Regions from separate parts of the Paenibacillus wuxiensis genome, predicted to be linked through region 3. Evidence: riboswitches for the same ligand, from Rfam matches in the RefSeq annotation. Region 3 holds a riboswitch; each other region holds the start of a gene.

Region 1 (4,209 bases), on a different contig from region 3:
CTCCACCGTCATGAGGTAAATGCCTTCAGAGATGCGTTCGTTGGAAAGAATCGTATACACAAGTATGCTCCTTTTTTCACGAGTAAGGACAGTCTGCATCCTTCTCACGTTTATTGAGATGTGCAGATTCCTGCTCGTAAGAAAAGCCCACATTCACAACCTTATGGATTGCTGCCTATATGGCCTATGCATAAGCTTTTCTCACCTTTACACTTCTACTATGCATGTTCTGGTTGACATCCCACTGTGACCCATGTCACATTAGCGTATGAATTGTGACAATGGTTTCGCAAATTTTCAGAATATTAGCAAGAAGTTACAAGTGAACATCCTAACAATTATAGTCGATGAGATTATTTCCCTACCGTACTAGGTAAGTGGAAGGGCATATTTCTACCACCCCAAGGACATAACAAGAACATTGAACTGTTTATGGAATGGGGGAATGGCGCTATGCAACATTGTCGAATCTGCTTATCTGTACTATCCCTTTGTTTGCTCTGTATTACTGGCTGCTTCCATCGTTCGCAGGAAGCAACGCCTCCCATACCCAATCTTCCACCAAGCAAGCCAAATCAGTCGGAATCGATCCATTCATCAGCAGACAGTCTGTGGAGACAAGATCGCACTCATCCAGTACCACGTATCTTCAAGGCAGACTCTGTGAACATGCATTCCCCACATGCTAAGGAGAAGCAAGAGAATGCAGCTTCATCGGATCATCTTGAGATGCCTAAATTCACCATATCAGCTGAGCATAAAGAGCGTGATAATCAGAAAAGTCAGAAGAGACTGGAGTCGCAGCAGGCAGAGTCAGAATCTGGCCAGCAGAAACAGCGTTCTTCCTCTTTGAATGAACGCCAGCACAAGTGGCAGAAATCAACCCCGTCGCAATCTGCGGCGCAAGCTTCACAATCATCCCGCTCCAGTATGCATAAGATGAAGAAACAGCATCTCACGATTGCGGAACTGCGGTTGAAGTACCCACATATCTTTAAATTGAATGCGAAGCAGCGTCATGGAGAACGACAAGTTGCGCTCACCTTCGATGACGCACCGGATAACCGCATTACGCCGCTTGTATTGGATATATTGAAGGAGCACAATATCCGAGCCACTTTCTTTCTTGTTGGCTCTCGTGCCAAGGCTTATCCAGGACTCGTCGAGCGGATGGTGCGCGAGGGGCATGTGATCGGTAATCATTCGTACAATCATCCGTTGCTGACAAAGCTGACGCTTCCAGCTTTTGAACACCAGGTGAAGGATACTGAACGCATTATCGAGCAGTCTACCGGATATAAGCCTCGATACTTCCGTCCGCCATATGGAGAAATCAACGAAGAGCAATTGCGCTGGGCAGGAGATAATGGATACATGGTCGTCAATTGGGATGTAGATACAAACGATTGGCGTGGATTAACCGCTTCACGTATTTTGCAAAATGTGATGCGTGGGGTACGCCCAGGTTCCATCGTATTGCAGCATGCCAGCGGAAGCACACAAAATGGATATCTGCATGGAACCGTGAAAGCACTCCCATCGATTATTCAGCAGTTAAGGGAGCGGAAATATGAGTTCGTCACCCTGCCTGATCTGCTCCAAGATCAGAAGGAAAAGAAGGAATAAGTAAACAAGCCCCGCCATAATGGCGAGGCTTGTTGTTCAATTGCTATTGTAAGTATTCATCTACATCTATATATAATAGTAGATATTATTTCAACACGTATACTTTAACGTCTTGCACGCCGAATGTGTTGCCTGTCTTCTTGCTTACCGGTACAAATATGTCAACCTTTTTCCCCTTGATTGCACCGCCTGTATCCGTAGCTACAGCAACCATACCGCCTGTCGGCAAGTGTTTGAAATCATATCCCGTAATATACAATTTCGTACCAAGCGGAATCACTTTTGGATCGACCGCAACTGTACCTAGTTTCAATGCATTACCCAAAGCATCTACTGCGCCCCATTTGCCGTTTTCACTCGGATGAGCGGTATAGGCTGTAGCACGCATGCTTATCGTTTTCTTGTATGTCGCTGTACGTCCAGAGGACAATTGAACTACATTTTTAGGAGCAGCTTGTTGTACTGCTGCTTTCTGATTATTCGAAGCCGTTTTGACTGCCTGTTCGTCATTTTTTGCTACACCCAAAGCATTATTGACTGGCATCCCTTCCAATACCGACTTTTGAACAACAGGGCTTGGAAGTTCGATGGAGAGTCCACCATACAAATTTTTCGGATTAATTGTCGGGTTTGCCGACAATACGGATTCAACACTCATGTTGTAATTCTTAGCAATTGAATAGAACGTTTCTCCTTCTTTTACCGTATAGGGCTCAGCCTGTGCCGGCAAAATTTGAAGAATGGACGCAAGTCCAAGTAATGCTGCTGTAATCGTTAGTGTAATTCTTTTACGCATATGTTTTGTTTTCCTCCTGTGCATTAGCCTGCGGGGTTAGTTGTCGGATTCGGGTCAAGGAGTTCCCCTACGCCATTCCAAGTTGCGGAATAAGCGATTCACCCCAAGGTGTTCTCGTAATATCGAACACCGGTCAATAGTCCCCCGTACGGGTGTGTCGTTTCGGCTCGGATTGCATCATATCACAATTTTGTAACCTGTGCGCAGGAATATGATGGTAAGTCTCTGGAACCCGCGCCCCCCAATGGATTGAAGCTTCAAACTTTTTTTATTTCATAACAAATTTGTAATCAGAGATGACATTTTTGTAATCTTTCTGTTTCTATCATAGCACATATTTCAGATTTGTAAACGAAAACGCTTACATAATACAGCAAAACAACAATAGGCACCCCCTAAGGATGCCTATTCGAATACCTATATATTTACAATACCTCTTTACAATACTCTACTTAGAAAATCCTGCGTTCTAGCATGCTTAGGATGGTTAAATAATTGGTCTGGAGAACCTTCCTCCACAATATTGCCGCCATCCATAAACAAAATACGATCGCCCACTTCACGTGCGAAGTTCATCTCATGAGTTACGATTACCATCGTCATTCCTTCTCCGGCGAGTGATTTCATGACCTCAAGCACTTCGCCGACCATCTCTGGATCAAGCGCTGATGTCGGCTCATCGAACAGCATCACATGCGGCTGCATAGCAAGTGCTCGCGCAATCGCGATACGCTGCTTCTGTCCACCGGACAATTGTCTAGGGAATGCCTTGGCCTTATCCGCCAATCCAACCTTGCCAAGCAGCTCCATTGCTAGTTTATTTGCTTCAGCCTCTGGCACATGTTTCACCTTTATTGGAGCAAGGGTAATATTTTGCAGCACGGTCATATGGGGAAATAGGTTGAACGATTGGAATACCATCCCCATTTTTTCACGTGTTTTGTTAATGTTGTGCGACTTGTCAGTGATGCACTGATCCTCGAAACGGATATCCCCTTGTGTCGGAGTTTCCAGCAAATTAATGCAACGAAGGAGAGTACTCTTTCCGGATCCGCTAGGGCCTATGACTACAACCACTTCACCACGATCAATAGAGACATTTACCCCTTTTAAAATCTCCAATCTATCATACGATTTATGCAAATTTTGAATTTTAATCATGCTCGCTCAACTTCCTTTCCAAACGTGCCACCACTTTCGATAAAGTGAAGGTTAGAATGAGATAGATACACGCTGCTCCAATCAGTGGTCCCATCGCTGAATAAATTTTGGCACGAACGATATTCGTCTCAAACATCAAGTCTGCAATCCCGATGGTGCTGACAATTGAAGTCTCCTTAATAATCGTAATAAATTCGTTGCCTATCGCCGGAATAACATTGCGGAACGCTTGTGGAAGTACGATCAAGCGCATCCCCATTGATTTTGACATTCCGAGAGAACGAGCTGCTTCCAATTGACCGTGGTCGATCGATTGTATGCCGGCACGGAAGATTTCAGCCAAATACGCACCACTATTTAAGGATAGAGCAATCGCTCCAGATGTTAGTGCACTAAATTCTACGCCATACTCTGCAAGTCCATAATGAATAATGAATAATTGTACAAGCAGCGGTGTTCCACGGAACACCTCGATATAGGTGACAGCAAACCATTTAAGCGGCTTTATTTTAGACATCCGCATCAAGACAATGGCCACTCCCAATAGTAATCCGAATAGAACGGATATCGCGGATAGCAGTACGGTTATGCCAGCACCGGATACAAATCCTAATTTATACGTCCAT
Region 2 (4,209 bases), on a different contig from region 3:
GAGCTGTCCAAGAAATCGGATATTGTACGTTCCATTAGCGGCATTCGCCGTGGAAAACACTATATCTATTTCCCAATGGACAAGCTTCTGGAAGTCTCGAATCACCTTACGGAAGATACAAGGCGTATGTTTATACGCCGCAATCATTAGATCGATTTACAAGAAAGAAAAAGGGGCGCATAAACGTGTTATTTGATACACATACGCATTTAGACAGCAGCAATTTTGACGAGGATCGCGATCAGGTTATCGCACGGGCCATTGAACAAGGGGTGACCCGTATGGTTAACATCGGGTTCAATCGAGAGACGATCCCGACGACGATGGCGTTGGCAGAGAAATATGATTTTATCTATGCAGCCGTGGGCTGGCATCCGGTAGATGCGATAACGATGAAGCCGGAGGATATAGACTGGATCGCCAAGCTAACGGAGCATGAAAAGGTTGTGGCGATTGGCGAGATCGGACTGGACTATCACTGGGATACGTCTCCGAAGGATGTTCAGCACCGTGTATTCCGCGAGCAAATTGGGTTGGCGCGAGAATTGAAGATGCCGATCATTATTCATAATCGTGAAGCGCACGAAGATGTAATCCGCATCTTGCGCGAGGAGAAGGCTCACGAAGTAGGGGGCATCATGCACTCCTTCTCAGGTAGCTGGGAAACAGCGAAGATGTGCCTGGATATGGGCTTCTACCTTTCATTTGGAGGACCTGTTACTTTCAAAAATGCAAAACAGCCGAAAGAAGTACTTGTTAAGGTTCCGAATGATCGACTGCTTGTGGAGACGGATTCTCCCTATTTGACTCCTCATCCGTTCCGAGGCAAGCGCAATGAGTCCGCATATGTTCGTCTTGTTGCAGAGGTTGCAGCAGAGCTGAAAGGTATGGAATTTGAAGAATTTTGCAGAATGACGACTCAAAATGCAATGACATGTTTTGACATCGCGTGAAAACGGGCCAAAAACAAGTGAAAAAAAGACATTGGCCATAAAATAAGTGGATTTCATTATGAAAAACGGATTTAGTTACATTTTTTTAACCATTTTTCGCGAAAAACGGAATTGCTACTGTCTTTACAAGAAGATTGCAAACACGATATGATTTCTCACAGATGTTATTACACAATTCAATATTGTTCCAACTAATTCAGTATCGCTTAATCTCCATGAAGTGGAGAGCGGGGGAACCAGAGTGTGAACGACATGACATGAGTACATGTTCAATCACACGGATTAATTCCTTGGGGTGAATTAGGGACGACCGAGCCATGAGCCGGTTGGTTCCGATAGGGCGACTCTCAAGCCCGAACCCGACAGCTAACCTCGTCAGCGTACCGAGAGAGGGTTCCTCGCGTCCTGCACTGTTGACGTTTGGGTTTCTATTACGGAAGCCGCGAAAGAGTCTCCTCTTACGAAGGGCTTCTTTTGTTTACTCTCAAACATTCTTTTTTTGAATAATGAGAATAAAGACGTCATAGGGTGTAAGAAATAGGAGGTGGGAGCAGCCAATACTGAAACGTTGGTACGGAGATTTCGGCATTGTCTTGAACGATTACATGCTCGTTTATGGCAAGTGAAGTCTCTCGTAAACATTCTTGAAATAGTCGCGTCAGATGGAATCATGCAGAGCACTCGACGGCGGGACTATGTAAGGAGGACCGAGAAATGGGACAGATCGTGAACAACGAAACCCATGAACCCCGATCATCCAGCATGTCACTCGCATTGCGATGGAAGCATGAAAATGTGCGTGTTATCACCGTTATTGCAGCTGTAGCAATCGTGATCACATTAATAGCAGTCTTGACTTGGTATAATGTAACGAAGAAGACAGTGGCTGTGCTCGTTGATGGACAAGAGCGTTCAGTCGAAACTCGCCTAGATACGCTTCGCAATGTTTTGGATGAGCATGCGATAGCGCTTGGGGCATACGATGTAGTATCGAAGCCGCTTGATGCAGAAATTGCTGATGGAGATCGAGTTATTATTGAACGCGCTTTGCCTATCCAAATTACAGCGGATGGGAAGAAAGAAACACAATTTACGACGAAGAAGTCGGTGCATGATGCACTGAGTTCGCTGCAAATCCAAGTGAACCCTGAAGATAAGGTATTCCCTTCTAAGCGTGCCTCTATTTCGAAGAACATGGATATTCGTATCGTCCGTGTCAGCAAGAAGATGGAAGAGCGTAAAGTGAAGGTTCCTTATCAAGTGGTGAAGCAGGCAGATGCTACTCTCCTTAAGGGGAAGACCAAGACGGTTCAAGATGGAAAAGAAGGCTTGGTTGTCCAGAAAGTACAGAAAACGTACGAGGATGGTAAGCTCGTATATGCGCAGATGGTCGACAAATCCGTTCATACAAAACAAGTGAATCAAGTGATAGCCTATGGAACGAAGAAGGAACCGGAAGTTGCTGTTCTGTCAGTGAACGCGCAGGAAGACGATTCTGACAATGTTTCCAGTGGCGACAAAGATTTTAACTATAAAAAAGTGCTGAAGAACGTTCAACTGACGGCGTATACGGAATCTGAGGGATCGGCTGGTGCGAAGACGGCATCTGGCGCAATAGTATCAGAAGGTCGTACTATCGCGGTTGATCCGAAGGTCATTCCGCTCGGCTGGTGGGTATATATCGAAGGGATTGGATTCAGACGTGCTGAAGATACAGGTGGCGCGGTCAAGGGGAAAATTATCGATGTATACTTCGACAGCAAGAAGGCGGTCAGCAAATTCGGACGCAAGAAGGGGTACACCGTATACGTGGTTGGCCCAGTCAAGCCGGAATCGAACTAACGCACAAGGTATGCAGCCATGTGTAATTAGGATATAGTAATGAATAATGATTTATGTCATGCTAAGAAGAGGGGACACCCTCTTCTTTTGTTGTTTATTTATGAATGGAGAGCATGAGAAGGATGCGGAATTAGGAAGCAGCCTTGTGGTGAGAGGAGCAAGCATATTGATACGTGAAGTGATAGTTGTAGAAGGCAAAGATGATACCGTTGCCATTCACCGTGCCGTTGAGGCGGATACAATTGAGACAGGTGGATCGGCGATTAATGATACAACGATAAAACGCATCGCATTGGCCCAAGAGCGTCGAGGGGTTATTATTTTCACGGATCCAGATCATGCGGGAGAGAAAATTCGGAAGACGATAGCAGAACGTGTACCTGGGTGCAAGCACGCTTTCCTGCCTAGACATGAGGCGATAGCCAAAGGGGATCTTGGTGTGGAGAATGCAAAGCCAGAAGCGATTCGCCGTGCCTTAGAGCAGGTTCGCTCGGAGATGCCAAGCATGACGTCAGAGCTGACGTGGACGGATCTCGTCGAAGCGGGATTAACGACGCATGCAGGCTCTGCAGAACGCAGACGGCAGTTAGGTGAAATATTGGGCATTGGATACTGCAACGCGAAGCAGATGCTCAAGCGCTGCGGTGTGTTTCAGATCGGACGAGAGGAATTTGAGAACGCCTTGCGGAAGCTGAACCAATTCGAGCAGGAACAATGTGCAGAAGGAGAATAGATGGAATGACGCAGACGAGAATAGATATTGCAACACCGAACCGCACGAAAGACATTATACGCAAGCATGGGTTTTCATTTAAGAAAAGCTTAGGACAGAACTTCCTAATTGATATGAACATTTTGCGCCGTATTGTGGATGCTGCAGAGCTGGATGATGTGACAGGTGCCCTGGAGATTGGGCCTGGGATTGGTGCGCTTACGGAGCAGCTCGCTAAGCGCGCTCGTCGTGTAACAGCAGTCGAGATCGATCAGCGCTTGCTTCCGATATTAGGGGAAGTGCTGGAGCCTTATGAACATGTCCATGTTGTACATGGGGATGTATTGAAGGTGGATTTGCATGAATTGTTCCGCGAACAGTTCCAGGATGTCGATCGGGTAAGTGTTGTGGCTAACTTGCCGTATTATGTGACGACCCCGATTATGATGAAGCTTCTGGAGGAGCGTCTGCCGCTCAAGAACATCGTCGTCATGATTCAGAAGGAAGTTGCAGAGCGAATGGCAGCGAAGCCAGGAGGCAAGGATTACGGCAGCTTAAGTGTGGCTGTTCAATATTTTGCAGAGCCGGAGCTTGTATGCACCGTGCCGCATACGGTGTTCATCCCGCAGCCAAATGTAGAGTCTGCAGTAATCCGTCTACGTGTGAGACAGACTCCACCTGTGCAGGTGAAGGATGAGCCGC
Region 3 (4,209 bases):
TACTCCCAGGCATTAACGAAAAGTATCGTAGCTTATCTGAACGGAATCGCAGAGCTAGAGGAAGCGATGGCGGAACAGCTGCAGTATGTGTTGAAGGAGATTTCGGATGATGCAGAGGAATAATGCGCATGCAAGGGGGGGATCTGCATGAATAGAGAACAGTCCTATCACGGCATTCTGGAGGCTATGGCCAAGATGCAGGGCAATGTAGCGAAGATCCTAGAAGCTAAAGCAGTAGAGGCCGAGAAGATGCGCAACTGGACGTTGAATCATATGACAGAGCATTCGTTCACGAATCATCGGGAACAGATTGTCGAACCTCTTGACGTGCATGCGCAAGTGGTTGAAGTAATCGAGAGTTTGACGAAGCTGCAAGTCAGTCTGTCCCACAATATGAAGGTACTGCTCCGGCGTGAGGAATCCGAGGGTTACGGGGATAGCCTCGGAGGGGGCATGTTGAATGGAGAGTTCGGAATAGGAGACAAAATGTAATGGCTGCAGCGCACGAGGAGCAGCAGGTGCAGATTGAAATGATCAAGGCTATTGTGCAGAGCCAATCCGCATTGGCACGTATGTTGAATCAAATGGCTGACCTCACAGCACATTCAGATGCTGCAACGAAATTGCTCAAGGACAATATTCGTCTGTTGTCCATGTATCAGCTTGCACTATGCGGCATGGTCACAGGTTTTCAGACCCGTATTCACAAGACAGGCACAGCTGCGCCTCCATGGCTGCATCCGGATTGTCAATTCGAGGAGATGAGAGTGGAGGAGGGAGAAGTTGCAAGTGAATAAGCTGAAGCGAGCACGGAGATCCCGGCGGCAAATAGGACAGCAGAAGTTGGTGAGCGGCATTGGATCAACGGGAAGCGTAAGGAAAGCGGGCAAGCAGGTTGCGCAACGGAAATCGCAACGCCGTCTTCAGATTGTGAAGCAGCCCGATCGTCGGCGTACAACGAAGCAATTTGCCTCAACACATTCGACTCATCATCGCATTCAGCATCCTGCATATCAAGATGGATATCGGGTGGGGTATGCGAAAGGATATGAAGATGCACATCAACTGTCCTATGCCAATCAAGCATAACGAAGTGAACAGTCTGACACTTGCATGGGCAAGAGGAGGGCTGTTTTTTAATGGCTATCGAGTGATAGGATTCGGGCAAGAAGGAACTTGAACAAGTATCACGTTTGGGTAAACGGGGTAGAACGATGCGCAGTTGTATGCCTGCGCATCGTCAGAAACTTGATTTTCGTTTACAGCTCTCTATAAATTGGTTTCAAGGGGAGAGACATAGCTTCCTGCTTGAATGTGGCTCCAGTTGTATGACGTCAAGCGTGGTTCCGCCTACCAGAGGTAGATCGAGCCACATGCGCATAACGCTTACTCCCCATGCACGAGGAATGATCGTATCCCACATGATTCCACGCTGCTGCACTTCCCATTGGGAGATCGCCTTGTGAGCTCGTAGACGAGTGCTGCCGCTATAGTTGTGTTCCGCACTGTCGAGTAGCTGTTCACGCGGTTGAAGTCGAATATAAACCAGGTCGGAAGCAAGATGAACGTCCATCTCTTCTGGTTGAACGATTCTGTCTCCATGCTGCTCGCTCCATTTTCCCCAGTGTTCAGATAGCTTGTGACTTAGTAATTGTGCAAGTTCTAGGTCTTGCATATCGTGCCTCCTCTCGATGAGATGCAATATCTGCCGTGCAGATCAAAATCGATTGCAAGCAGCGTCTCAGTTGTTGTGCGTATCCTACCTTTTGGAATAGAGATTGTAAATAGAATCCAATCCAGGAAATCCAAACAAATGGTCAAACAAAGCGTTTACATACAGGTATTTATTTAAATTTCTTTGTTTTTCTCATGAAATCATCGCCGCATAAGCAAAGTTGAGAAATTGCGAGGTAATGATGCTGTAATGAGAGATAAGATGGGATTAGTTGATCACAATTGCCCGGAAATGGAGAAATTATGGTTTTCATTTCATTTACAGCAGGAGGGGGAAAGGCGTAAGATTCAGTTCAGCAACAACAACGTTATCCGTTGCGTCTCAATCGCTGAATTCCGCAGGAAGCGGAAGCGGGGGAACCAATCAAGTGAATGGAGCTGAGTGGACAGTCAGCAGCCACCGTTCGCATGGGGTGAATCCGGCACAGGATTACTGTCCTGGCTGGTAGGGCGACTCTTCGCGCCCGAATCCGTCAGCTAACCTCGTAAGCGTACGGGAGAGGCGCGCCTGATCATATGGCGACGCACCTCTTTCTTGCAAGTAGGGCTTCGGACAGATGAACAGGAGGAACTGGATATGTACGATGCGGACCGGGTCATTACAGTGTTCGCAGGCTGTGAGACGGGGATTGAATTCATACGTCAGTTGAAAGGAGCAGGATATTCGGTGGCGGGAATTGCCCATAATGGGCGATTGGCAAAGCGATTGGAAGGTATTGGCGTTCATTCCATATGCCGAATCAATACGACGGAGCCGAAGGCGTGGGCCGTCCCTCATGTCCCGATTGGCCGAATCTATGTGTTTGAACAGAGCTTTGCGCTTTCCTGCCGGCTGCTTCAAATATGCCGGCAATGGACGACGGATCCGATCACAATCGTGACGAAGCGTCATCATCCGCAGTCGATCTACCGATTGCTTGGTGCAAATTACGTCATTTATACGCAATCGGATCAAGTTTCATTTTTACTATCAGATATCATCTAATTTATCCATATAGGCAATGCTCACCGCTGAATCCCATTCATGGGAACGGGGGAACCAATGTTAGTGCGCCAGCTGTACATCTGCAGTTCGCGCAAGGGGTGAATCCGGCACAGGAATCTGTTCCTGGCTGGTAGGGCGACTCTTCGCGCCCGAATCCGTCAGCTAACCTCGTAAGCGTCCAAGGAGGCAGCCTTTATTTCGTCGTGGAACATTCGCACGTTTATTTGACGATGCGTGAGTGAAGCCACACGGAAAGGGTCCCTCTTTCCGTGTGGCTTTTTGTGTTGCCTGCGCGTTCCTACAGAGCGAGAAGTCTTGGTAGGGGCGGGATCGCGGCAGCATTGCCTGGAGAGATGAGAACCTTATTCAGGAGGAGGAAGGGACTATGTTTGATGCAGTCATGATGATTCTTCTCGCACTGCTTGGACTAAGCGTAATGGGCATTCTCCATTGGTGCAAGGCGGAAGTGGATGAACGGGGTGATCGCTCATGATGATCGTGTTATTCACCTTGATTACGGCGCTGTTCATTTATTTGTTATATGCCTTAGTCAAGCCGGAACGATTTTAGTTTGGGCAGAGTGATTGTTGATATTTGTACATTAGAGAAGGGTGGAACGGAACAATGAGTGCAATCGAATGGATCGCCATTGGAATTACCTTATTGCTTGCCTTGGCGATAGCGCGTCCGATCGGAATATATATGGCAGGGGTGTTTGATAATAGCGGAGCTCCAAGACCGCTGGATCTTGTATTTGGTCCGATAGATCGTATTTTATTTAAGTGTTTCGGCATTAAGGATCAATCGCAAAGCTGGAAGGCATACGCCTTTACAGCAGTTGCCACGAACGTGCTAATGATTGTGGTGACGTATGCAATATTCCGCCTTCAAGGGGTATTGCCGCTCAATCCGAATGGCATTCCTGGCATGGAACCGGGAGTAGCATTCAATACGGCGATCAGCTTCATGGCGAATACGAACTTGCAGCACTATAGCGGTGAAAGTGGACTGTCTCCGCTGTCACAAATGACGGGCATTATTTTCTTGATGTTTACGTCACCTGCTACTGCGCTTGCGGCAGTAATGGCGATTATTCGCGGTTTGACTGGTAAGCCGCTCGGCAACTTTTTGGCAGACCTTGTGCGTTCGATTACGCGCATTTTCCTGCCAATTGCGATCGTTGCCAGTGTACTGTTCATCTGGAATGGGGTTCCGCAATCCCTAAGTCCAATGGAAAGTGCAGTAACCGTTGAAGGAGCAGAGCAGCACATTCCTCTCGGCCCTGTAGGAGCTATGATGTCGATTAAGGAGCTTGGCAACAATGGCGGCGGCCACTTTGGAGCGAACTCCGCACATCCATACGAGAATCCGAACGGTGTGACGAATTTAATTCATATTTTACTCATGCTGATGCTATGCACGGGGCTGCCGTTTGCCTACAGCCGCATGGTCGGCAACAAGAAGGAAGGGCGAGTGCTGTTCGTCTCCAT

The links. Region 3 has a riboswitch for cyclic di-AMP ahead of ABN764_RS23275 (hypothetical protein). Riboswitches for the same ligand answer to the same signal wherever they lie in the genome.
Region 1: linked by a shared signal. The riboswitch ahead of ABN764_RS02880 (3D domain-containing protein) and the one ahead of ABN764_RS23275 (hypothetical protein) in region 3 are both predicted to bind cyclic di-AMP.
Region 2: linked by a shared signal. The riboswitch ahead of ABN764_RS28765 (resuscitation-promoting factor) and the one ahead of ABN764_RS23275 (hypothetical protein) in region 3 are both predicted to bind cyclic di-AMP.

Annotation. Positions count from the first base shown of each region.
Region 1 covers NZ_JBEFZI010000001.1:631,801-636,009, reverse strand. The annotation lists gene ABN764_RS02890 (dihydroorotate dehydrogenase electron transfer subunit) at 1-60, opposite strand, end outside; gene ABN764_RS02885 (polysaccharide deacetylase family protein) at 454-1,626, shown strand; gene ABN764_RS02880 (3D domain-containing protein) at 1,712-2,422, opposite strand; cyclic di-AMP (ydaO/yuaA leader) riboswitch at 2,432-2,600, opposite strand; gene ABN764_RS02875 (amino acid ABC transporter ATP-binding protein) at 2,861-3,583, opposite strand; gene ABN764_RS02870 (amino acid ABC transporter permease) at 3,576-4,209, opposite strand, start outside.
Region 2 covers NZ_JBEFZI010000020.1:10,777-14,985, forward strand. The annotation lists gene ABN764_RS28755 (HD domain-containing protein) at 1-150, shown strand, start outside; gene ABN764_RS28760 (TatD family hydrolase) at 186-953, shown strand; cyclic di-AMP (ydaO/yuaA leader) riboswitch at 1,147-1,350, shown strand; gene ABN764_RS28765 (resuscitation-promoting factor) at 1,668-2,795, shown strand; gene rnmV (ribonuclease M5) at 2,962-3,528, shown strand; gene rsmA (16S rRNA (adenine(1518)-N(6)/adenine(1519)-N(6))-dimethyltransferase RsmA) at 3,534-4,209, shown strand, end outside.
Region 3 covers NZ_JBEFZI010000010.1:212,388-216,596, forward strand. The annotation lists gene ABN764_RS23250 (nucleoside-diphosphate sugar epimerase) at 1-123, shown strand, start outside; gene ABN764_RS23255 (alpha-helical endospore appendage domain-containing protein) at 148-492, shown strand; gene ABN764_RS23260 (hypothetical protein) at 492-797, shown strand; gene ABN764_RS23265 (hypothetical protein) at 790-1,089, shown strand; gene ABN764_RS23270 (hypothetical protein) at 1,283-1,675, opposite strand; cyclic di-AMP (ydaO/yuaA leader) riboswitch at 2,052-2,241, shown strand; gene ABN764_RS23275 (hypothetical protein) at 2,312-2,719, shown strand; cyclic di-AMP (ydaO/yuaA leader) riboswitch at 2,734-2,911, shown strand; gene kdpF (K(+)-transporting ATPase subunit F) at 3,212-3,289, shown strand; gene kdpA (potassium-transporting ATPase subunit KdpA) at 3,344-4,209, shown strand, end outside.